2 regions of the Rhizobium sp. CFBP 8752 genome follow, and region 1 is predicted to be linked to the other one. Evidence: riboswitches for the same ligand, from Rfam matches in the RefSeq annotation. Region 1 holds a riboswitch; the other holds the start of a gene.
What was found. Region 1 has a riboswitch for S-adenosylmethionine ahead of IFT59_RS16520 (O-succinylhomoserine sulfhydrylase). Riboswitches for the same ligand answer to the same signal wherever they lie in the genome.

Region 1 (10,626 bases):
CGCTCGCAGTTGCTCGACGGCGTCTGGGGCCATGACATCTATGTCGACGAACGCACCGTCGACGTGCATGTGGGGCGCCTGCGGAAGGCACTCAACTTCTCCAACATGCAGGACGTCATCCGCACGGTCCGCGGTGCCGGCTACTCGATGGAAGCCTGAGCACCGCGTCTCCTAGCCGGCAGCGTCATGGCAATGACACCGGCCACCACGCAGGCCAGGCCGAGCCAGGCTGTCGAGGCAAGCGTTTCGCCGAGAAACACGACACCGATGCCAACGCCGATCGGCACCCGCAGATAGGCCTGCGCCGTCGTGCCGACGGAGCCGAGCGTCTGCACGAGCCGGAAATAGATGACGAAGGCGAGCGCCGTCGAAAATACCGCGAGCGCCAACAGGGCGAGCATGGAATCGGTGCTGGGAGTCAGCGTCCAGGGTCTGTCGACCACGAGGCTCACGGGAATGAGGATGGCCGCGCCTGCAATCAGCGATCCCGCGGCGGGCATCATCGGGTCCAATCCCTTAAAATTCTTGCCGAAGATGGCAGCCGCCGCATAGCAGATCGTCGCCGCCACGATGGCGAGTTGAGCCCAGAGGTTCTCGCCCGAGCCGGCAAGCGCCTCAATGCCGACGATCAGGCATATGCCGACAATGCCTGCGGCAACTCCAAACAGCTTGGCCGCAGAGACGCTTTCATGGCGCGTGATCAGCGCCGTCAGCAGAAACGCGAAGATCGGTGTCGTGGAACTCAAAATGGTGGCAAGGCCCGCATCGGTCGTCTGTTCGGCCCAGGCAATCAGGGTGAAGGGGACCGCGCTGTTGAGGCAGGCCTGAACCGTGAAAAGCTTCCAGGTCTGCCGGTCGGTCGGCAGCTTCAATCCGCGAAGGCGTAGTGCCGCAGCGAGAATGAGCCCGGCGACCAGTGTTCTGACGGCAATAAAGGTGACAGGCGAAATCGTCTCCACACCGACTTTGATCAGCGTGTAGGACGCGCCCCAAAGCGTCGCGAGCGTGAGGAGCAGCAACAGATCCGTTGCCATGCTTGTTTTAGTGTCCGCCATTCCAGTTCCTATCCCCATCCATGCAATCTCCGCCCCTCTTAGCGGAGAGAGGAAAAGAAATGCTTCGGCGACGGCCGAACCGTTGACCGCTGACGGCAAAGTTTTCCGGTGCTAGAACCGGATCATGTCCAATATGGTTTCAGGAAACACGATTGCGGAGGTTGCAAGCCTGATCGGCGATGTCGCGCGCGCCAACATGCTGTCCGCGCTGATGGGCGGACAGGCGCTGACGGCAGGCGAACTGGCACGCCACGCCGGCGTCACCGCGCAGACCACCAGCGGCCATCTCGGCAAACTGGCGCAGGCTCGCCTGATCGAGGTCGAGAAGCAGGGCAGGCACCGCTATTACCGACTTGCCTCTCCGGAAGTCGCGCACGCGATCCACGCGTTGATGGCAGTCGCCGCGGATGGGCCGAAGCGCCATCATCCTGTCGGCCCGAAAGACGAGGCGTTACGGCTAGTCCGCACCTGTTACGACCACATGGCCGGCCGTCTCGCCATCGCGCTCGCCGACTCCCTGACCGGCAACGGCTATCTGCTGCTCGGCGATGGAGCCGGCCTGATCACCGATGAAGGCCGGCGTTTCTTTTGTGATTTCGGGATCGATCTCGACCAGCTGACCCGTTCGAAACGCCCGCTCTGCCGGACATGCCTCGATTGGAGCGAGCGACGGCCGCATCTGGCGGGACAAATGGGTGCGGCGCTGCTGGACCGCGCTCTTGGCGTCGGCTGGATCAGCCGCCGAGAGGAAACCCGGGCTCTGCGGATCACGCGCGCCGGAGAGATCGGGTTTGCTGACAAATTCAGGCTTCCATCGGACTGGCGTATTGCACCGTCCGAAACTCTGATGGTCAGGCGGCTTCCTGGGTCTTCCATTCCGGCAGCGGGAACAACTTGTCGTAGCCAAGATTGAAGAGATAGGCATAGACCACGTAGAACAGCGCGATCGCGATATCCATTGTCAGCGCATGGAGAAGGGTAATCTGCAGATACCACGCGATAAACGGCATCAGCACGACCAGCAGACCGATTTCGAACAGCACCGCATGAGCAATGCGCAAGGCAGGCGTCTTTAGCGTCGTACCCCGTCGCGCCTGCAGAAAGCGGTCGAAACCCAGATTGTAGAGGTAGTTCCAGCCGGTCGCGACCGTCGCAGACACGACGCCGACAATGCCCATATGTTCGGCCGGCATGTCGAAGACGAAAGCGCCGAGCGGCACCATCATCAGAAGCCCGATGATTTCAAAGCTGATGGCGTGGCGAATACGGTCTCTTATCGAGCGCATGATCTTCCCCTTTAGGTGAGGTTCATGCCGGGTCGTCCCGGCGTTATGCCCATTCAGGGGGAGGTCGTCCTCTCTCGAGGCCGAAATAGGAGCCCAGGGAGTGCGAGGCAAGTTTTTTCAGCGCAAGTCAGCCATGCCGAAAACGCAAAAGGCGGGCCAGAGCCCGCCTTCGATCTTGTTTCCGCAGCCGCCTGACTTAGGACGCGCGAGCAGCCGGACGACGGCGCTCGTGCACCGGCTGGTAGGCAAGCTTCGCGTGATATTTGCAATAGGGCGACGCATCCTGCGCATCGCAACCGCAGAAATGAAAGTCGTCCGTCAGCGGATCGCCAACCGGCCACTTGCATGTGCGCTCGGTGAGATCCGTCAGCGACAGACGGCGCGAGATCGGCACAACGACGCTGCCGGAAGCGGTGTATTTCACCGGTTCGGCGACGTTGACGTCCTGATCTTCCTTGAGTGCGTTTGCACCCACCGTCCGTGCTGCGGGACGGGCTGTGTCGCGTCCGGCAAAGCTCGGCGCGCGCGGAGCTGCGGGCGCTGGGCGCTTAGATGCCGGGCGATTGGCCGACGCCGAACCGCCTGCTTTGGCGCGACCCGGAAGGTTGAGACGGTGCACTTTGCCGATCACGGCATTGCGGCTTACGCCTCCAAGTTGGGCTGCAATCTGGCTGGCGCTGAGACCTTCCGACCATAGTTTTTTAAGTCGCTCGACGCGCTCATCAGTCCAGTTCATGCCGTTCTCCGCCTTTGAACGTTGCTGGCAGACAGAATCCGTTCACCTCTGCGGCGAAATAAATCCGCCGCACCCACGCAATCTATGCTTCGAGGTGACTAGTTCCGCCGCATGCGTTCTAGTAATTGAGGATTAACCTAGTGTGTGGCTGACTCCGTGGCAAGAGTCGCTCGAATCGCCGCGAATCGATTTCGCGGTTTTCCCCAACTTGCTGCCCTCAAGAGTCATTTTTGTCACAGACCGAAATGCCGCAATACAGCATCAGGTTGCATCGCGGCATATGCCCCGAAAGCCCTATAAAACACCAAGTTTTGTTGACATGGAGGCACTTAGCCATGATAGTGCCCGCGCCGCCCGGTGGGCGGCATTTTTGATTTTTCAGGCCGCATTCCCGGTCTCCGGAGAGGTCTGGAGAGGGGGGTCGGAACCTACCCAGAGGAGTGATGTCGCCATGGCTGAAGCCGCACTTTACGACACGTTTGCCCGGGCACCTTTGCGCTTTGATCGAGGCGAGGGCGTATGGCTTGTGACGGAAGGTGGCGAGCGATATCTGGATTTCGGGGCAGGCGTTGCCGTCACCTCCTGCGGTCATTCCAATCCGCATCTGGTAAACGCGCTGAAGTCGCAGGCCGAGAAGGTCTGGCACCTTTCCAACCTCTACGAGATCCCGGAGCAGGAGCGTCTGGCCCGCCGTCTGGTGGATGCCACGTTCGCCGACAAGGTGTTCTTTACCAATTCCGGCGCCGAAGCGCTTGAGACCGCCATCAAGACGGCGCGTCGCTATCATTTCTCCAAGGGCCATCCGGAGAAATTCCACATCATCACCTTCGAGGGTGCTTTCCACGGCCGGACCATCGCGACGATCGCCGCCGGTGGTCAGGAAAAATACATGGAAGGCTTCGGCCCGAAGGCGCCAGGGTTCGATCAGGTCCCATTCGGTGATCTCGATGCCCTCAACGCTGCGATAAACGAAAACACCGGCGCCCTGCTGATCGAGCCGATCCAGGGCGAGGGCGGCGTGCGCGTCGTGGACAAGGAATTCCTGCGCGAGCTGCGTCGCATCTGCGACGACCGGGGTCTGCTGCTGATCCTCGACGAAGTGCAGAGCGGGGTTGGCCGCACCGGCCGGTTCTTCGCCCACGAACTGACAGGCATCACGCCTGATATCATGGCTGTTGCCAAGGGCATCGGCGGCGGCTTCCCGTTCGGCGCCTGCCTTGCAACAGCAGAGGCTGCTTCCGGCATGAAGCCCGGCATTCACGGCACGACCTATGGCGGCAATCCGCTCGGCATGGCCTGCGGCAACGCAGTGCTCGATGTCGTGCTGGCCGATGGCTTCCTTGAAAACGTCCGCGATGTTGCGCTCGTGTTTCGCCAGGGACTGGCAAGCCTGAAGGACCGTTTCCCTGATGTGATCGAAGATATCAGAGGCGAAGGCCTGATGCTCGGCATCAAGGCGAGGGTGCCTGCTGGCGATCTGGTCGTTGCAATGCGCGATGAGAAAATGCTGTCGGTACCTGCGGGCGATAACGTCGTGCGCCTTCTGCCGCCGTTGACGATCACGGCCGAGGAAGCCCGCGAGGGGCTCGCACGGATCGAACGGGCAGCCGAAAAGCTGACCCAGGCAGAACTCAAGAAAACAGCCTGAGCGAGATGAGGGGTGCCGGTAACGGTTCCCCTCGATAGGGGACGATAGCATGGCATCACCAAAGCATTTCCTGGATCTTTCGGCGGTTTCGCCGGAGGATCTCCGCACCATTCTCGACGACGCCAAGAGCCGCAAGCAGGCCTTCAAGGCCGGCAAGGGCGACCAGCCGCTCGCCGGCAAGATGCTGGCGATGATCTTTGAAAAGCCGTCCACCCGCACCCGTGTCTCCTTCGATGTCGGCATGCGCCAGCTCGGCGGCGAGACCCTGTTCCTGTCCGGCACGGAAATGCAGCTCGGCCGCGCCGAGACGATCGGCGATACGGCACGCGTCCTGTCGCGCTATGTCGATGCGATCATGATCCGCACCACCGATCACAACCGCATGCGGGAAATGGCCGAGCACGCCACCGTGCCTGTTATCAACGCGCTGACCGACGATACCCATCCCTGCCAGATCATGGCCGACCTGATGACCTTCGAGGAGCATCGCGGTCCTGTCAAAGGCAAGACCATCGCCTGGACGGGTGACGGCAACAACGTGCTGCACTCGCTCGTCGAAGGCTCGGCGCGGTTCGGCTACAAGATGAACATGGCCGTGCCGATGGGCTCCGAGCCGCATGACAAGTTCCTGAACTGGGCGCGCAACAATGGCGGCGAGATCATGCTCTGCCACGACGCCGAACGGGCGGTCACCGGCGCTGATGTCGTCGTCACCGATACGTGGGTGTCGATGAACCAGGAGCACAAGGCGCGCGGCCACAACATCTTCCAGCCCTATCAGGTCAACAAGGCGCTGATGGATCAGGCAAACAAGGACGCGCTCTTCATGCACTGCCTGCCGGCCCATCGCGGCGAGGAAGTCACCGACGAGGTCATCGACGGACCGCAGTCAGTAGTGTTCGACGAGGCGGAAAACCGCCTTCATGCGCAGAAGTCGATCCTAGCCTGGTGCTTCGGCATCGTCTGAGGATCGAAAGCGCTTCCGACTTGAATTCGATGAGAGCCGCCACCATCTGACGGCTTTCAAAGCGCGCCGCCGAACGAGTGCGGCGCTTCAACACGATATCGTCAACGTTCTCAAATCCCCGGCCGGCGGTTCCGCTGCGGCTGGCGCTTGTGTAAAAGCGTTCGAGGAACTGAGAGCGCCGGCGCGAAGGAGTTAACTCATGGCGGAAGCGACTGTTGAACTGAACGAACTCGATTTTGCCGGCGACGACCGCGTCGTGCCCTTCCAGGTGGATGGCCTCGATGTGCGCGGCCGTGCAGTCCAGCTCGGGCCACTTCTCAACGCGATCCTTGGACGGCACGATTATCCGGCACCGGTCGCCCGGCTTCTGGCGGAAGCCGTCGTGCTCACCGCATTGCTGGGCACCTCACTGAAATTCGAGGGCAAGTTCACCATGCAGACCAAGGGTGACGGCCCGGTCGACCTGCTTGTTGCCGATTTCTCCACGCCGGACGCACTGCGCGCCTATGCCCGCTATGACGAGGATGCGCTGGCCGAGGCCGTCGAGAACGGCAAGATCTCGCCTGCCGAACTGCTCGGCCATGGCTTTCTTGCGCTGACGATCGATCAGGGCCGCGGCATGCAGCCCTATCAGGGCATCGTGCCGATGGACGGCTCGTCGCTTGAAGAAATGGCCGGCGTCTACTTCCGCCAGTCCGAACAGATCCCGACCAGGGTTCGCCTCGCCGTCGCCGAACTCATCGACCGCGACGAGGACGGCAACCCGCGCCACAACTGGCGCGCCGGCGGACTTGTCGCCCAGTTCCTTCCGCAGGCGCCTGAGCGCATGCGCCAGCCCGACCTGCACGGCGGCGACGGTGACGAACGCGATGCCGTCGAAGTCGAGGACGATGCCTGGTTAGAGGCGAGCACGCTGGTCGGCACCATCGATACGGACGAGCTGACCGATCCGCAGGTGGCGATCGAACGGCTGCTGTTCCGGCTGTTCCACGAGCGCGGCGTGCGGGTCTATGATCCGCAGACGGTGTTCGACCGCTGCAGCTGCTCGCGCGACAAGATCAAGGGCGTTCTGGACGGGTTCTCTGCGGAAGAAATCCACGCGAGTGTGGAAGATGGAGAAATCGCGGTAACCTGCGAGTTCTGCTCGACCACCTACAAGTTCGTGACGGAAGAATTCGAAAGCGCCTGATCCGCCTCGCGGGTCAGTTCAGAACGCGCACGACGCCTGGTGAATCCAGCGAGAAGGCGGGAATGTCGACTTTGAAAGTCTCGCCTTCGTCCGTCTTCATATCGTAGGTGCCGAACATGACGCCGGATGGCGTGTCGAGCGGGCACCCGGACGAATATTCGTAGCTGTCGCCGGGCTCCAGTCGCGGCTGGTCGCCAACGACGCCTGGTCCGTCGACCTCGTCGACGATCCCGTTTTCGTCCGTGATGTTCCAGTAGCGATGCACGAGCGTGACGCTGATCGAGGACTTGTTCTCGATCACGATCCGGTATCCCCAGACATAACGACTGTCCTCGGGGCTCGACTGCTCCTCGAGATAATAGGGCTCGACGGCGACGTCTATGTCTCTGGTGCGGGCGCGGTACATTGGCACCTCAAGATTGCTCATCGTGCCGATATCGTACAGTGGGGGAGAAAGGTCAAGAATTCTCGCGGCTTGCATCTGAGGCAATGTCGCGTTCTTGATGATAGGGATAACTGATATGGTAAACCCGGAGCGTTCCGGGTCTACCCATCGTTCGGCGTAAAGTCGATCAGATCTGCTTCAGCGCCTGCGCGAAATCTTCCAGCAGGTCGTCCGCATCCTCGATGCCGGCCGAAAAGCGCACGGTGCCGGGCGAAATTCCCAGTTCCGTACGGGCCTCGTCGCTGAGGTTCTTGTGCGTCGTCGTTGCCGGATGCGTGATGATGGAGCGGGTGTCGCCGAGATTGTTGGAGATGGTGACCACCTCCATGGCATTCTGCAGCTTGAAGGCCGCTTCCTTGCCGCCCTTCAGCTCGAAGCAGACCAGCGTCGATCCGCCCGTCATCTGCTTGGCGATGATATCGGCCTGCGGATGATCCTTGCGACCGGGATAGATCACTTTCGCGACCTTGGACTGCTCGGCCAGGAAATCGGCGATCTTCGCCGCATTGGACGTCTGCTGGGCAACACGGATCGGCAACGTTTCCAGCCCCTTGATCAGTGTCCATGCCGTGAACGGCGACATCGCCGGACCGGTATGGCGATAATAGTCCTGCAGGTGCTCCAGAACCCATTCGCGGTCCGAAAGGATGACGCCGGCAAGGCTGCGGCCCTGGCCGTCGATATGCTTGGTGGCGGAATAGACGACCACATGGGCGCCGAGTTCCAGCGGCCGCTGGAAGAGCGGCGTTGCGAACACGTTGTCGACCACCAGACGGGCGCCGACCTGATTGGCAAGCTTGGCAACGCCGGCAATGTCGATCACTTCCAGCGTCGGGTTTGTCGGGCTTTCCAGGAAAAACACCTTGGTGTTGGGCTTGATCGCCGCTTCCCAGTTGGCAAGGTCGCGACCGTCGACCAGCGTGCATTCGATGCCGTAGCGCGGGGCGAGCGTTTCGACAACCCAGCGGCAGGAACCGAACAGGGCCCGCGCGGCAACGATATGGTCGCCGGCGCGAAGCTGGCACATGAGCGCTGCCGTGATGGCGGCCATGCCGGAGGCGGTTGCGCGGGCTTCTTCTGCACCCTCCAGCGCACACATGCGCTTTTCGAACATGTCGTTGGTGGGGCTGCCGTAGCGGGCATAGATATAGCCGTCGGCCTCGCCCTTGAAACGGGCCTCGGCGGCTTCTGAACTGTCGTAGGCGAAGCCCTGCGTCAGGTAGATGGCTTCAGACATTTCGCCATATTGCGAGCGAAGCGTGCCGCCATGGACGAGCGTGGTGGCCGGGCGCCAGTTCTTGTTCGGGGATTTGCTCATGTGTTCATCACCTTCGTGATACAAAAAAACCGGCCGCAATCGCAGACCGGTTTTCAACCCGGTCTTTTTAGCCACTTGTTTAACGTGGCTGCAAGCCGACCGGCCAAATCACCACGGGATAAAGCTGCCTTACGCCTCGCTTCCGCTTGCGTCAATGGTCCGCATTTGGTTTTGTCGCCCCCAAAATCTGAAAGAGACATGATGGCTCGCGACACGGGAATTCTGGCGGACCGCGCAATTGCGGCGCTCTTCGAACAAGGACGGCTGAAGTCCGAGAGGGCGCTTGATCAGGACCAGATCCAGCCGGCGAGCCTTGATCTGCGCTTGGGCCAGAAGGCGTTTCGCGTGCGCGCCTCGTTCATGCCGGGGCCGATGAGCCTCGTGTCCGACAAGCTCGAGCGCCTCAGCCTGCACGTCATCGATCTCTCCGAAAGCGCCGTCCTCGAAACCGGCTGCGTCTATATCGTGCCGCTGATGGAAAGCCTCGATCTGCCGGCCGAGATGTCGGCTTCGGCCAATCCGAAAAGCTCCACCGGCCGCCTCGATATCTTTACCCGCGTCATCACCGATCGCGCCCAGGAGTTCGACAAGATCCCTTCAGGCTATCGCGGTCCGCTCTATCTCGAAATTTCCCCGCGCACATTTCCGATCGTCGTGCGCCAGGGCTCGCGCCTGTCGCAGATCCGCTTCCGCGTCGGCAACGCCCTTCTGCAGGAGCCGGAGCTGTTGGCGCTGCATGGAGCCGAAACGCTGGTCGCCGCCGCGCAGCCGAACATTTCCGGCGGCGGCATAGCGCTATCGATCGACCTTGCCGGCGACAACGATGGCCTGATCGGCTACCGCGGCAAGCACCACACGGCCGTCGTCGATGTCGACAAGAAGGCCCAGCATGATCTGTTCGATTTCTGGGAGCCGATCCACAGCCGCGGCCGCAACGAACTGATTCTGGATCCGGATGAATTCTACATCCTCGTCTCGCGCGAGGCCGTCCATGTGCCACCGCTCTACGCGGCCGAAATGACACCGTTCGACCCGCTGGTCGGCGAATTCCGCGTCCATTACGCCGGCTTCTTCGACCCCGGCTTCGGACACGAAGCCGCCGGCGGCCGCGGCAGCCGCGCCGTCCTCGAGGTGCGCAGCCACGAGGTCCCGTTCATCCTCGAAGACGGCCAGATCGTCGGTCGCCTCGTCTACGAGCACATGCTGGAAGAACCCCAGGGCCTCTACGGCTCCGGCCTCGGCTCGAACTATCAGGCGCAGGGCCTCAAACTCTCCAAGCATTTCCGCAGCTAGAAGCGCCCCCGGACGCTTCCACCCCGGCGACCTTGACAGACAGGGCCCATTGTTGGAAACCTTCCCCCGACGCGGGTGTAGCTCAATGGTAGAGCAGCAGCTTCCCAAGCTGAATACGAGGGTTCGATTCCCTTCACCCGCTCCAATCCCCTCTCCCGATCAGCTCTCCTTCCGGCGCGGCATGTGGGGTGTCTTGCTCCAGTGGAAGGGCTTTGTCCTGAGTTCCCGTAGCGCCTTCCAGGCGGCGAAGGATGTCATCATCCAGTAGAGCGGCACGGCAACCCAGCGGCGGCCGACGAGGCGTTTTTCGTGGTCGGTCATCGATCCGATGCCGAGGCCGAGGAAGATGAGATAGCTGCCGAGAATGTTGGTGAAGTCGATCGCGAACAGGCCGACGACCTCAAGCGGCAGCGTGTCGATCGGCGCCCGCAGCATTGCCGAGAAGCCGACGCCGAGAAAGACGAGGATCAGCGGATGCAGCAGCGATGACAAAAGCATGCCGCCCACCAGCAATTGGATCACGCAGAAAGGCTTGATGCCGATTTCGCCGATCAGCCGCGCCGGGTCGCGCATCAGCACCAGCCAGGTTTGCAGCCAGCCCTTGAACCAGCGGCTTCTCTGCGACGTCCACACCTTGATCGATAAAGGCGCGTCCTCCAGCGTATGGTGCCGCATCACGTCGGCGGTAA
Region 2 (10,626 bases), on a different contig from region 1:
GTCGTCGAAACGGATCGGACGGTGGAACCACATCGCATGGTCGATACTCGCAGCCTGGATGGTTGGATCGAAGATCGAGGTGCCGTGCGGATAGAGAGATGCATCGAGAAGCGTCATGTCGGAGAGATAGGCAAGCAGCGCTGCCTGGATCGCCCGGTCGTCCGGCACCGGGCCGGTGGTCCTCACCCAGATATCCTGGCGCGGCTCCAGCTTCTCCTTGGACAGATAATGCGCAAGCGACGTCGGCCGCATCTCGATCGGACGCTCGCGAGACCAGTAGCGGCGCACGGCATCCGAGCCGTGCTTCAGGAACATCTGCTTGAATTCGCTTTCCGGCATCAGCTCTTCCGGCATGGCGACGGGCGGCATCGACATCTGATGGTCGTAACCGCCTTCGTCGATCTGGAACGAAGCGGACATCGAAAAGATGGCATGACCATGCTGGATGGCGACAATCCGTCGCGTGGTGAAGCTCGACCCGTCCCTGATACGCTCCACTTGGTAGATGATCGGCACCAGCGGATCTCCAGGCCGCAGGAAATAGGCATGCAGCGAGTGCACGAAGCGATCGCTGGCCACCGTCCGCTGTGCCGCAACCAGCGCCTGGCCGATCACCTGTCCCCCGAACACTCTCTGCCATCCCGTGTCGGGGCCGGTCCTGCCGCGAAACAGGTTCTCCTCCAGCTTTTCGAGGTCGAGTACGGTCAGCAGTGCGCTGATGGGATCGATCGGGGTAGAAGAACTCGACATTAAGACGGACTCCGGCGGTAGGAAGCGGGCACTTGATGATCTATATCTAAGGCTAAGCGTTTCGAGCTCAAATGGAAACGCCACGAAGTGTTTGACGTGCTCGGGAGTTTTTCAATGCTGGACATGCTGGTTGTGGGTGGTGGTTATGTGGGCCTTGCGGCGGCGGTCGCGGTCAAGCAGGCGGCGCCGCATCTGGAGGTCCAGGTCGTCGAGGCCGCACCGGCCGGTGTCTGGGAAAAGGACGAGCGAGCCTCCGCGATCATCGCGGCCGCCAGCCAGATGCTCGACATCCTCGGCACCTGGGACGAAATCTTGCCGCACGCCCAGCCGATCAACCGGATGATCGTCACCGACAGCCGGACATCCGATCCGGTCCGCCCGGTCTTTCTCACCTTCGACGGCACGATCCAGGCAGGCAGGCCGTTTGCCCATATGGTGCCGAACGTCGCGATGGTGCGCGCCCTGCGCGGTGCCGCCGAACGGCTCGGCGTATCGATCCGTCACAGCCTTTCCGCCACCGGCTTCGAGACGACCGCAACGCATACGACCGTGAAATTTTCCGATGACTCGACCGAGGAAACCCGCCTTCTCGTTGCGTGCGACGGCGTGCGCTCAAAGCTGCGCGACATGGCCGGTATCCGCACTGTCAACTGGACATACGACCAGTCCGGCATCGTCGCGACGGTTGCCCATGAACGCGACCACGAAGGCGTGGCGGAAGAGCATTTCCTGCCGTCCGGCCCGTTCGCCATCCTGCCGCTCACCAACAATCGCTCGTCGCTGGTCTGGACGGAGCGCACCGATGCCGCCGAGCGCCTGATGGCATCGGACGACCTGATCTTCGAGGAAGAGCTGCAGCGGCGCTTCGGCCACAAGCTGGGCGAGATCCGGCTGGTCGGCGGTCGCAAGGCCTATCCGCTCAGCCTCACCCTGTCGCGTGCATTCGTCGCACCGCGCTTCGCGCTTGCCGGCGATGCCGCCCACGGCATTCATCCGATCTCCGGCCAGGGCCTCAACCTCGGCTTCAAGGATGTGGCAGCGCTTGCCGAGACCGTCGTCGAGGCGGATCGCCTCGGCCTCGACATCGGCTCGCTCAATGTGCTCGAGCGCTACCAGTCGTGGCGGCGTTTCGATACGTTCCGGATGGGTGTGACGACGGATGTGCTGAACCGGCTGTTTTCAAACGACGTCACGCCAATCCGCATCGCCCGCGATTTCGGCTTGGGCGTCGTGGAGCGGCTTCCGAAGATCAAGGATTTCTTCATCGGTCAGGCTGCCGGAACGACGGTGAAGGACAACCCGAAACTGCTGAGCGGCCGATCGATCTGAAGGTTGCTCACGGCTCGATCTGAAGGCTAGTCCTCGAGCTTGCGGGCTTCCGACATGAGCATGATCGGGATCCCGTCGCGGATCGGATAGGCAAGGCGCGCGCCTTGCGACACGAGCTCGTTGTTTTCGCGATCGAGTGACAGCCTGCCCTTGGTCATCGGGCAGACGAGAAGATCGAGCAGTTTCGGGTCCACCTTGCTGAGTTTTTCGTCCATGACCGGTCTTTGCCTTACTGCAGCACGTTCGCAGTCCCGGACCCCTGCGCGAGCAGGATCTCGGTGATTGCGATCAACGTATCAGCCCGGCTCTTCAGATCCGGTGCCTCCAGAAGCGCCTGTTTCTCGGCAGGGCCAAAGGGCGACATCATCGACAGCGAATTCACCAGCGTCCGGTTTCCGGCCCGCTCAATGCTTTCCCAGTCCGCCTCCAGCTTGTTGGCGTCGAGATAGGCCTTGAAGACCCGCAGCAGTTCCGGCCGATTGACGGCTTTTTCATCATCCTCGTCGGTCAGATCGGACAGGAAAGGCGCGTGTCTGAATTTGCGGAACGGATGGCCGCCACCGATCTCATCGAGCAGCCTGAAGCGGCAGATCCCGCTGAGCGAAATGATGTAGCGGCCATCGCCGGTTTCGGCAAAGGACGTGATCCGACCGGCGCAACCGATCGACGACAGCGCCGAGCGCCCGCCGCCGAGCGGCTCATCCGGTTCCATCAATGATGGCTGCACGATGCCGATCAACCTGTCGCCCGCAAGCGCTGCATCGAACAGGGACAGATAACGCGGCTCGAAGATATTGAGAGGAAGCTGGCCTCCCGGCAGGAGCAAAGCCCCAGTCAGCGGAAAGACCGGGATCGTTTCCGGAAGATCCTCCCGCTTCAGATAGCGCGCGTTTCCCACATGCATTGGTCCGATACCTCCCAGACCACATTCACCGGACAAAAATGTCTGTCCGAATCTGGCCGTTGTCCAAACCTGGCCGTTCAGCCAAACCTATAAAACTAATGTGGGGCATCGTCGCCGGAACGCAAGGCTGCGATCCGGCTTAGCGATCAATCGGCAACACAATCAGGAGAACAGGATCGACGAAAGGCGGCGGCGCCCGTAAATCGTAGCCGGATCTTTCGGGCCCCAGACCTCGAAGAATTGCAGCAGCTGGCGGCGCGCGCCATCGTCGTCGAACGTGCGGTCCTTGCGCATGATGGTCAGCAGATGATCGGCCGCCTTTTCGCGTTCGCCCTGGACGTTGAGGATCTTGGCAAGGCTCATACGCGCCTCGTGATCGTCGGGGTTGGCGGCAAGCTGCTGCTCGAGTGCGACAGGGTCACCCAGCTTGCGGGCTTCCTCGATTTGCTCCAGCTTCTTGGCGACCGCCTGTATTGCGGGATCGGCAGCCATCTCTTCGGGCAGGGAGGCGAGCATCTCGCCGGCGCGGGCCGTTTCGCCCATGCCGATCAGGCACTGCATCATGCCTGCCGCAGCCTTGGGGTTTTCCGGGTCGGCCTGCAGCACGGCGCCGTAGAGCTGTGCGGCACCCTGGATATCGTCCTGTCCGAGCAGGGTTTCCGCATCGCCGAGCACCGCCTCGATCTCGGCCGCCTGGTCCATGCCCTCTGGACCTGCGACCTTTTCGATGAACTCGCGGATCTGGCTTTCCGGAATGGCACCCATGAACCCGTCGACCGGACGGCCATCGGCAAAGGCGATCACGGCCGGGATCGACTGGATCCCGAGCTGTCCAGCGATCGAGGGATGGTCGTCAATGTTCATCTTGACGAGCCTGACGCGACCCTGGGCTTCGTTGACGACCTTTTCGATGACGGGCGTGAGTTGCTTGCACGGACCGCACCAGGGCGCCCAGAAATCGACGAGAACCGGCTGGCTGCGCGATGCCTCGATCACGTCCTTGCCGAAGCCTGCGGTCGTCGTGTCCGAGATATAGCTACCGGCAGCAGCAGGGGCAGAGGAAGCCGCGGGCGCTGGGGCCGCTGCAGGCGTCGAACCGAAGTTCACCGTCGCGTTCTGGCCACCGTAGTTACCGGCGCCGTAGGAGCCACCATAAGGATTGTTCGTGCCGCTCATGAAAGTGTTCTCCCGGAAAAAGTCCAATCGGCACACGGCCGATGCGCATTATGTCTTACTCTGAATTGCAAAGATCGTATGTCAGCCCGTCACTTTCAAGACAAGCGGCGTATGGCCCGTCGCCTCCAGAAAGCGGATAAGATCGTCGCGACCAATCGACGTCGTCGCATCGTTTGAGAGTGGATGGCCATTGATCACCTCTTCGCGCATGAGGTCTTCGTCGAGCACGAACGTGACGTTGTTATCCGTGTCGTTCAGCGCGCCGAACACGGTGACGGAGCCTGGCACGACGCCGAGAAATTCCAGCATCTTTTCAGGATTGCCGAACGACACGCGACTGGAGGCCCCGATCACCTTGTGGACAGTCTTTAGATCGACGCTGGCGTTTTCTTCAACCGTGATGACGAAGAACTGGTCCTTCTTGTCTTTGACGAACAGGTTCTTGGTATGCCCGCCCGGGATCTCGTCACGCAGACTGGCTGATTCCGATACCGTAAACACCGGTGCATGCGCTTTCGTCTTGTGGGCAATATCGAGGCTATCGAGAAAGGCGAACAGGTCTTCTGCAGTTTTTGGCATGATCGATCTTGGCTGCTCTTGAGGTGTTGGCCCCGGCCGGCGGGGTAAGGATGGCGGACTATAGACAGATTGTTCCGACCGGCCAAGATGCACGCCTGGGCGCAAACCCTTGTTTCGCAGGGACTTTCAAAGCGCCTGAAAAATTCTTCATCGAGATCGTCATTTCCCTGTTGCATTTAAAAAAAGTCTGGGCCATATACCGCCCGTCGCCGGCAACGAGCGGCACCGACGATCCAGACTACCACCGGGTCGACGGTTTATGAGCGGGTGTAGCTCAGTGGTAGAGCACAACCTTGCCAAGGTTGGGGTCGAGGGTTCGAATCCCTTCGCCCGCTCCAAATTCTCCCTTCAGACGAAAAAACGAATAACGGTATTGGTACCCAGTAGGGTACCTCGTCTATTATCGTCATTCGCTGGCTGCCTGCATCCTCGCAGCCAGACCGAGGCCGCCTTGCGGCAGCCTCGTCCCCCTCGCATCAGCTCTTCGAAAACACGTAGTCGGTTTCCTGGCGCAGGGTTTCGCCCGGGCGCAGCACTGCATTGGGGAAAGTCTCGTGGTTGATTGCGTCGGGCCAGATCTGGGTTTCCAGGCAGAAGCCGGCGTAAGGCGCGTAGGGACGGCCTTCCATGCCGGGCACCGGCAAGGCGAGCTTGAAGCCCGCGTAGAACTGGATCCCCGGCTCCGTGGTGCGCACTTCGAGCTGCACGCCGGAATACAGGCTGCGGGCAAGCGCGACCGAGCGCTTGGCAGTCCTCTCCTCCGAGAGGCAGTAGTTATGATCGAACTTCACCTGTTCGCCATCGGCGCCGGTGCGCTGGATCGGACCCATCTCGCTCAGGTCGAACGTGGTGCCAGCAAGCGGCATCAGGACGCCGGTCGGCACCATCCTTTCATCCACCGCCGTCAGCTCAGCCGCGGCGATCATCATGTCGTGGCCGAAAATGTCGGGGCGACCGTCGAGATTGAAATAGGAGTGCTGGCAGACGTTGGCGGGCGTCGGCTGGTCGGTCACCGTGTCGTAGATCACCGAAAGCACCCCGTCTTCCATCAGCTGGTAGGTCGCGGTGACGGTGCAGTTGCCGGGATATCCGGCGCGTCCATCCGGGTCGGTGATCTGCAGCACGACCCGGTCTTCCGCGTGATCGACGATCGACCAGATGCGCCGGGCGATACCGTCGGATCCGCCGTGCAGATGGGTTACGCCGTCTTCGTTGAGTTCCAGCTGGTATTCTGTGCCGTCGATCGAGAAGCGGCCATCGCCGATGCGATTGGCACAGCGACCAGGCGTGGCGCCGAAATACGGAGAATAGGCCTCATAGTCCGCAAAATTGTCGAACCCCAGCACCAGAGGCGGCTCGTGGCCGGCAAGCCGCAGATCCTGGATAACCGAACCCCAGGTGAGAACCTGGGCTGTCAGCCCGCCGCCCGATAGCGTGATCCGATGCACCGCCTCGCCGCTCTTCGTCGTGCCGAAAATCTCGAATTCATGACCCGTCATAACCCATCTCCCGAATGTTTGCGGCAAACTGCGTGATTTCGATCAAAGCTGCAACGAGGCCAGCGGAAAATTCCGTCAGGCTCTCATCCAGCAAGGATGACGGGGCAGAAACCGGTCTCGGTCACTCGGTGCCGATTTTTTCGAGGTCGTACGGCGTCGTCTGGTAGATCTCGTTGATCCAGTTTCCAAACAGCAGATGCGCATGGCCGCGCCAGCGGTTGAGCGGAGCCAGCGTATCGTCGTTGTGCGGAAAATAGTCGTGCGGCATCTTGATGGGGATGCCGGCATCGACATCGCGGAAATACTCGTCGGCGAGCGAGGTGGAATCGTATTCCACGTGATTGAACATGAACAACCGCCGGCCGGCCCGCTCATGCACGAGGCAGAGGCCCATCTCGTCGGATTCCATCAGGATCTCGAGATCGTTGCCGGCCTTCTCAACATCCTCCCGACGAACTTCCGTCCAGCGCGACACCGGAACCTGGAAATCGTCGGAGAAACCGTTGAGATAGACCGACGCCGGCGACAGGTTGCGGTGGCGATAGACCCCGAATGCCTTTTCCTTCAGCCCGTGCTTTGGAACGCCGTGGAAATGATAGATGGCGGCCATCGCCCCCCAGCAGACATTCATGGTGGAATGCACGTTGGTAGTGGTCCAGTCGAAGATTTCCTTCATTTCCTGCCAGTAGGTGACGTCCTCGTATGGCAGGGTTTCCACCGGCGCGCCGGTGATGATGAAACCATCGAACTTGCGGTGCTTCACCTCTTCCCACGTTTCGTAGAACGACAGGAGATGGTCTTCCGACGTGTTCTTGGCCTTGTGGCCGCCGATGCGAACCAGGGAGAATTCGACCTGCAGCGGCGAGGCGCCGACAAGGCGCGCCATCTGCACCTCGGTCTTGATCTTGTTGGGCATGAGATTGAGAAGCCCGATCTGCAGTGGCCGGATGTCCTGCCTGACCGCCATCGTTTCGGTCATCACGCGCACGCCCTCGGAAACGAGCGTGTTGAAGGCAGGCAGCGTATCGGGGATCTTGATCGGCATCTCTTCAACCCAAAAACAAAAAGCCGGCACGAAGAATCGCAGCCGGCCCGTGGGAAGTTTTTGAAACTCTTCTCGCGGCCCTTTAGCGACTTTTTTTACGTGGCTGCAAGCCGGCCGGCCAAATCACCACGGAATTTCGACTTTTCAAATAATCCCTGCCACGCCCGCCGTCAATGGCAGCAAAAATGACCGCTTTCGCACGAACAGTGCGACACGCGCCTTTCCCTTGCGAGCCGCTTTAGGATATGGGCATGGGCAATGGCCAACTCGACCTTCACGATCCTGCTCGGCGGTGACCTCACCGTAACCGACCGACTGCAAAAGGCAGTTGCCGCAAGCCGCTTCATTGCGGCCGACAGCGGCATGCGCCATGCAGAGGCGCTGGGTGTGATGCCGGAGCTCTGGGTGGGCGACTTCGATTCCTCCGACGCCGCCCTGATCGAGCGCTTTCCGGATGTCGAGCGCCGGACCTATCCGCCTGAAAAGAACGAGACGGACGGCGAGATTGCGACGGCTGAAGCGATCGAACGCGGCGCGACGCGGTTGATCCTGATCGGCGCACTGGGCGGCGAACGATCCGACCACGCGCTCCAGCATTTTCTGCATGCGATGAGCCTTGCCGAACGCGGCCATGACGTTCTTCTGACATCCGGCGAGGAAGAGGCTGTGCCGTTTCTCACCGGCACGATGACGCTCGACCTGCCGAAGGGCGCGCTGTTTTCCGTCATCGGTTTTACCGGCCTTGCAGGCCTCGACATTCTCGGCGCGCGCTATCCACTCAAGGATTACGCGCTGCCCTTCGGTTCCTCCCGCACCGTGTCCAACGTTGCAGAAGGGCCGGTCCAATTCCATTTACGTGACGGCAGGGCGATGATCCTTGCCCGTCCAAACGATTTTTCCGGAGCATAGACGCCGCATGGCACCGCCTATTCTGAAACTCGACGATATCGTTCTAACCTTCGGCGGCACGCCGCTTCTCAACGGAGCTGCGCTGCAGGTGGAGCCCGGCGACCGCATCTCCCTCGTCGGCCGCAACGGGTCGGGCAAATCGACGCTGATGAAGATCGCCGCCGGCATGGTGGAAGCACAGTCGGGCGAGGTTTTCCGGCACCCCAATGCGACGATCCGCTATCTCGAACAGGCGCCGGATTTTGCTGGTTACAAAACCGTGCAGGCCTATGCAGAAGCGGGGCTTGGACCGGGCGACGACCCCTACCGCGTCACCTATCTACTGGAGAATCTGGGCCTGACAGGAGAGGAAGATCCGGTCAGGCTTTCCGGTGGCGAGGCGCGACGCGCAGCACTTGTCCGCGTCATGGCACCGGAACCTGATATCCTGATGCTGGACGAGCCGACCAACCATCTCGATCTGCCGACCATCGAATGGCTGGAAGACGAGCTGCGCAAGACCCGCAGCGCACTGGTCGTCATCAGCCATGACCGTCGCTTTCTCGAAAAGGTGTCCAACGCCACAGTCTGGCTGGACCGCGGCACATCCCGCCGCCTGTCGCGCGGTTTCGGCCATTTCGAAGCCTGGCGCGATCAGGTTCTCGAAGAGGAAGAGATCGAGCAGCACAAGCTCGGCAAGGCGATTGAGCGTGAAGAACACTGGATGCGCTACGGCGTGACCGCAAGGCGCAAGCGCAACATGCGCCGCGTCGGCGAACTGCAGTCCATGCGTGCCGACTACCGTGGCCACAAGGGGCCGCAGGGCTCCGTTCAGGCCTCCGTCGCCGAAGGTCGCGAGTCCGGCAAGCTGGTGGTGGAAGCGGAAAACATCACCAAGACCTATGACAAGCCGATCGTTGCGCCATTCTCGATCCGCATCCATCGCGGCGACCGCATCGGTCTTGTTGGCCCGAATGGTGCTGGCAAGACGACGCTTCTGAAGATGCTGACGGGCCAGCTCGCCCCCGATGGCGGCTGGATCAAGCTCGGCACCAATCTCGAGATCGCCACGCTCGACCAGAAGCGCGAGGACCTCGATCCTGCGGACACGCTGTCCCACTACCTGACAGACGGCCGCGGCGAAACGCTGCTGGTCAACGGCGAACAGCGGCATGTGGCGGGCTACATGAAGGACTTCCTGTTCCAGCCGGAACAGATCCGCACGCCGATCAAGAACCTCTCCGGCGGAGAGCGCGCAAGGCTGATGCTGGCCCGCATGCTGGCAAAACCATCGAACCTTTTGATCCTCGACGAACCGACCAACGACCTCGACATCGAGACACTGGACCTTCTGCAAGAAATCGTTGCGGGATATGCCGGCACCGTCATTCTCGTCAGCCATGACCGCGACTTTCTCGACCGCACCGTGACCTCGACGATCGCTCCGGTAGATCCGGATGCGCCGGATGGACGCTGGATCGAATATGCAGGCGGCTATACCGACATGCTGCAGCAGCGCAAAGGCATGGCCGACGAAAAGCGCCGCGCCGATAAGGCGGAAAAGGCAAAGACCGAAGGCAGTGCGCCCGGTGTCACTAAGGCAAAGGGCAAGCTTTCGTTCAAGCAGAAATTCGCGCTCGAAAACCTTCCCAAGGAAATGGCGAAGGCACAGGACGACATCGCCACGTCCGAACGCAAGATGGCCGATCCCAAACTCTTTGCCAAAGACCCGTCGGCATTTTCAAAGCTTGCCGCAGAAACGGCAAAACTGCGCGATCGCGTCGCCAAAATGGAAGAAGAATGGCTGGAACTCGAGATGCTCCGAGAACAGATTGAAGGATAGTTAAAGAATTCCTATACTTAACAAATAAATATCCACAGTTTTATTTGTCGCGAGCCGGAACAAACATTCCCCGGTGACGTTCGGCATCCATCAAGTGGTCGAAATGCGTAGTGCGGTATGAATGCCGACATGCCGACCAGATGGAAACAAAACGGTTAGGAATGTCCAATGCTGACTAATGTGATGCGTCGTCGGCTGGCGAGTGATGCAATGGAACAGCGCGTTCTGATCGTTGAGGACGAATTCCTGATCGCGCTTGATGTTGCCGAGACTGTCGAGAGCATGGGTCTCAAGGTTGCAGGCTTTGCCAGCGCCCGCAAGCACGCCCTGTCGCTCGGTGCATACGCCGATATCGCGCTGGTCGACGTCAATCTCGCCGATGGCCGCACAGGTCCGGAAATCGGCCGCGAACTCGCTGCCGAGTATGGTCTGACCGTCATCTTCATGACGGCCAATCCGGAAGACGTGAAAGACGGCGTCGAAGGATCGCTGGGCGTTCTGACTAAGCCCGTCATGCCGCATGTTGTGGAACAGACGATCGACTACGCTATCGCCAACCGTCTCGGCGGCATGGCGATCGTGCCGCGCGACCTCAAGATCTTCCGCAATGCGG

Region 2: another riboswitch for S-adenosylmethionine. It lies ahead of metA (homoserine O-acetyltransferase MetA); the one in region 1 lies ahead of IFT59_RS16520 (O-succinylhomoserine sulfhydrylase).

What each region holds. Positions count from the first base shown of each region.
Region 1 covers NZ_JACYUZ010000003.1:117,721-128,346, reverse strand. Annotated here, with positions in the region: gene phoB (phosphate regulon transcriptional regulator PhoB) at 1-159, shown strand, start outside; gene IFT59_RS16560 (DMT family transporter) at 141-1,055, opposite strand; gene IFT59_RS16555 (ArsR/SmtB family transcription factor) at 1,180-1,968, shown strand; gene IFT59_RS16550 (PACE efflux transporter) at 1,907-2,341, opposite strand; gene IFT59_RS16545 (GcrA family cell cycle regulator) at 2,538-3,077, opposite strand; gene IFT59_RS16540 (aspartate aminotransferase family protein) at 3,529-4,725, shown strand; gene argF (ornithine carbamoyltransferase) at 4,775-5,692, shown strand; gene IFT59_RS16530 (Hsp33 family molecular chaperone) at 5,892-6,881, shown strand; gene apaG (Co2+/Mg2+ efflux protein ApaG) at 6,895-7,287, opposite strand; gene IFT59_RS16520 (O-succinylhomoserine sulfhydrylase) at 7,454-8,644, opposite strand; SAM riboswitch at 8,691-8,769, opposite strand; gene IFT59_RS16515 (2'-deoxycytidine 5'-triphosphate deaminase) at 8,843-9,937, shown strand; tRNA gene IFT59_RS16510 (tRNA-Gly) at 10,009-10,082, shown strand; gene IFT59_RS16505 (glycosyltransferase family 2 protein) at 10,097-10,626, opposite strand, start outside.
Region 2 covers NZ_JACYUZ010000001.1:107,932-118,557, reverse strand. Annotated here, with positions in the region: gene tesB (acyl-CoA thioesterase II) at 1-750, opposite strand, end outside; gene IFT59_RS00500 (ubiquinone biosynthesis hydroxylase) at 865-2,079, shown strand; gene IFT59_RS00495 (Trm112 family protein) at 2,106-2,294, opposite strand; gene IFT59_RS00490 (LON peptidase substrate-binding domain-containing protein) at 2,309-2,983, opposite strand; gene trxA (thioredoxin) at 3,146-4,159, opposite strand; gene IFT59_RS00480 (prolyl-tRNA synthetase associated domain-containing protein) at 4,241-4,738, opposite strand; gene IFT59_RS00475 (hypothetical protein) at 4,789-5,001, shown strand; tRNA gene IFT59_RS00470 (tRNA-Gly) at 5,002-5,076, shown strand; gene IFT59_RS00465 (aldose epimerase family protein) at 5,215-6,237, opposite strand; gene metA (homoserine O-acetyltransferase MetA) at 6,359-7,282, opposite strand; SAM riboswitch at 7,345-7,422, opposite strand; gene IFT59_RS00455 (thiamine diphosphokinase) at 7,541-8,191, shown strand; gene IFT59_RS00450 (ABC-F family ATP-binding cassette domain-containing protein) at 8,199-10,013, shown strand; gene IFT59_RS00445 (response regulator) at 10,182-10,626, shown strand, end outside.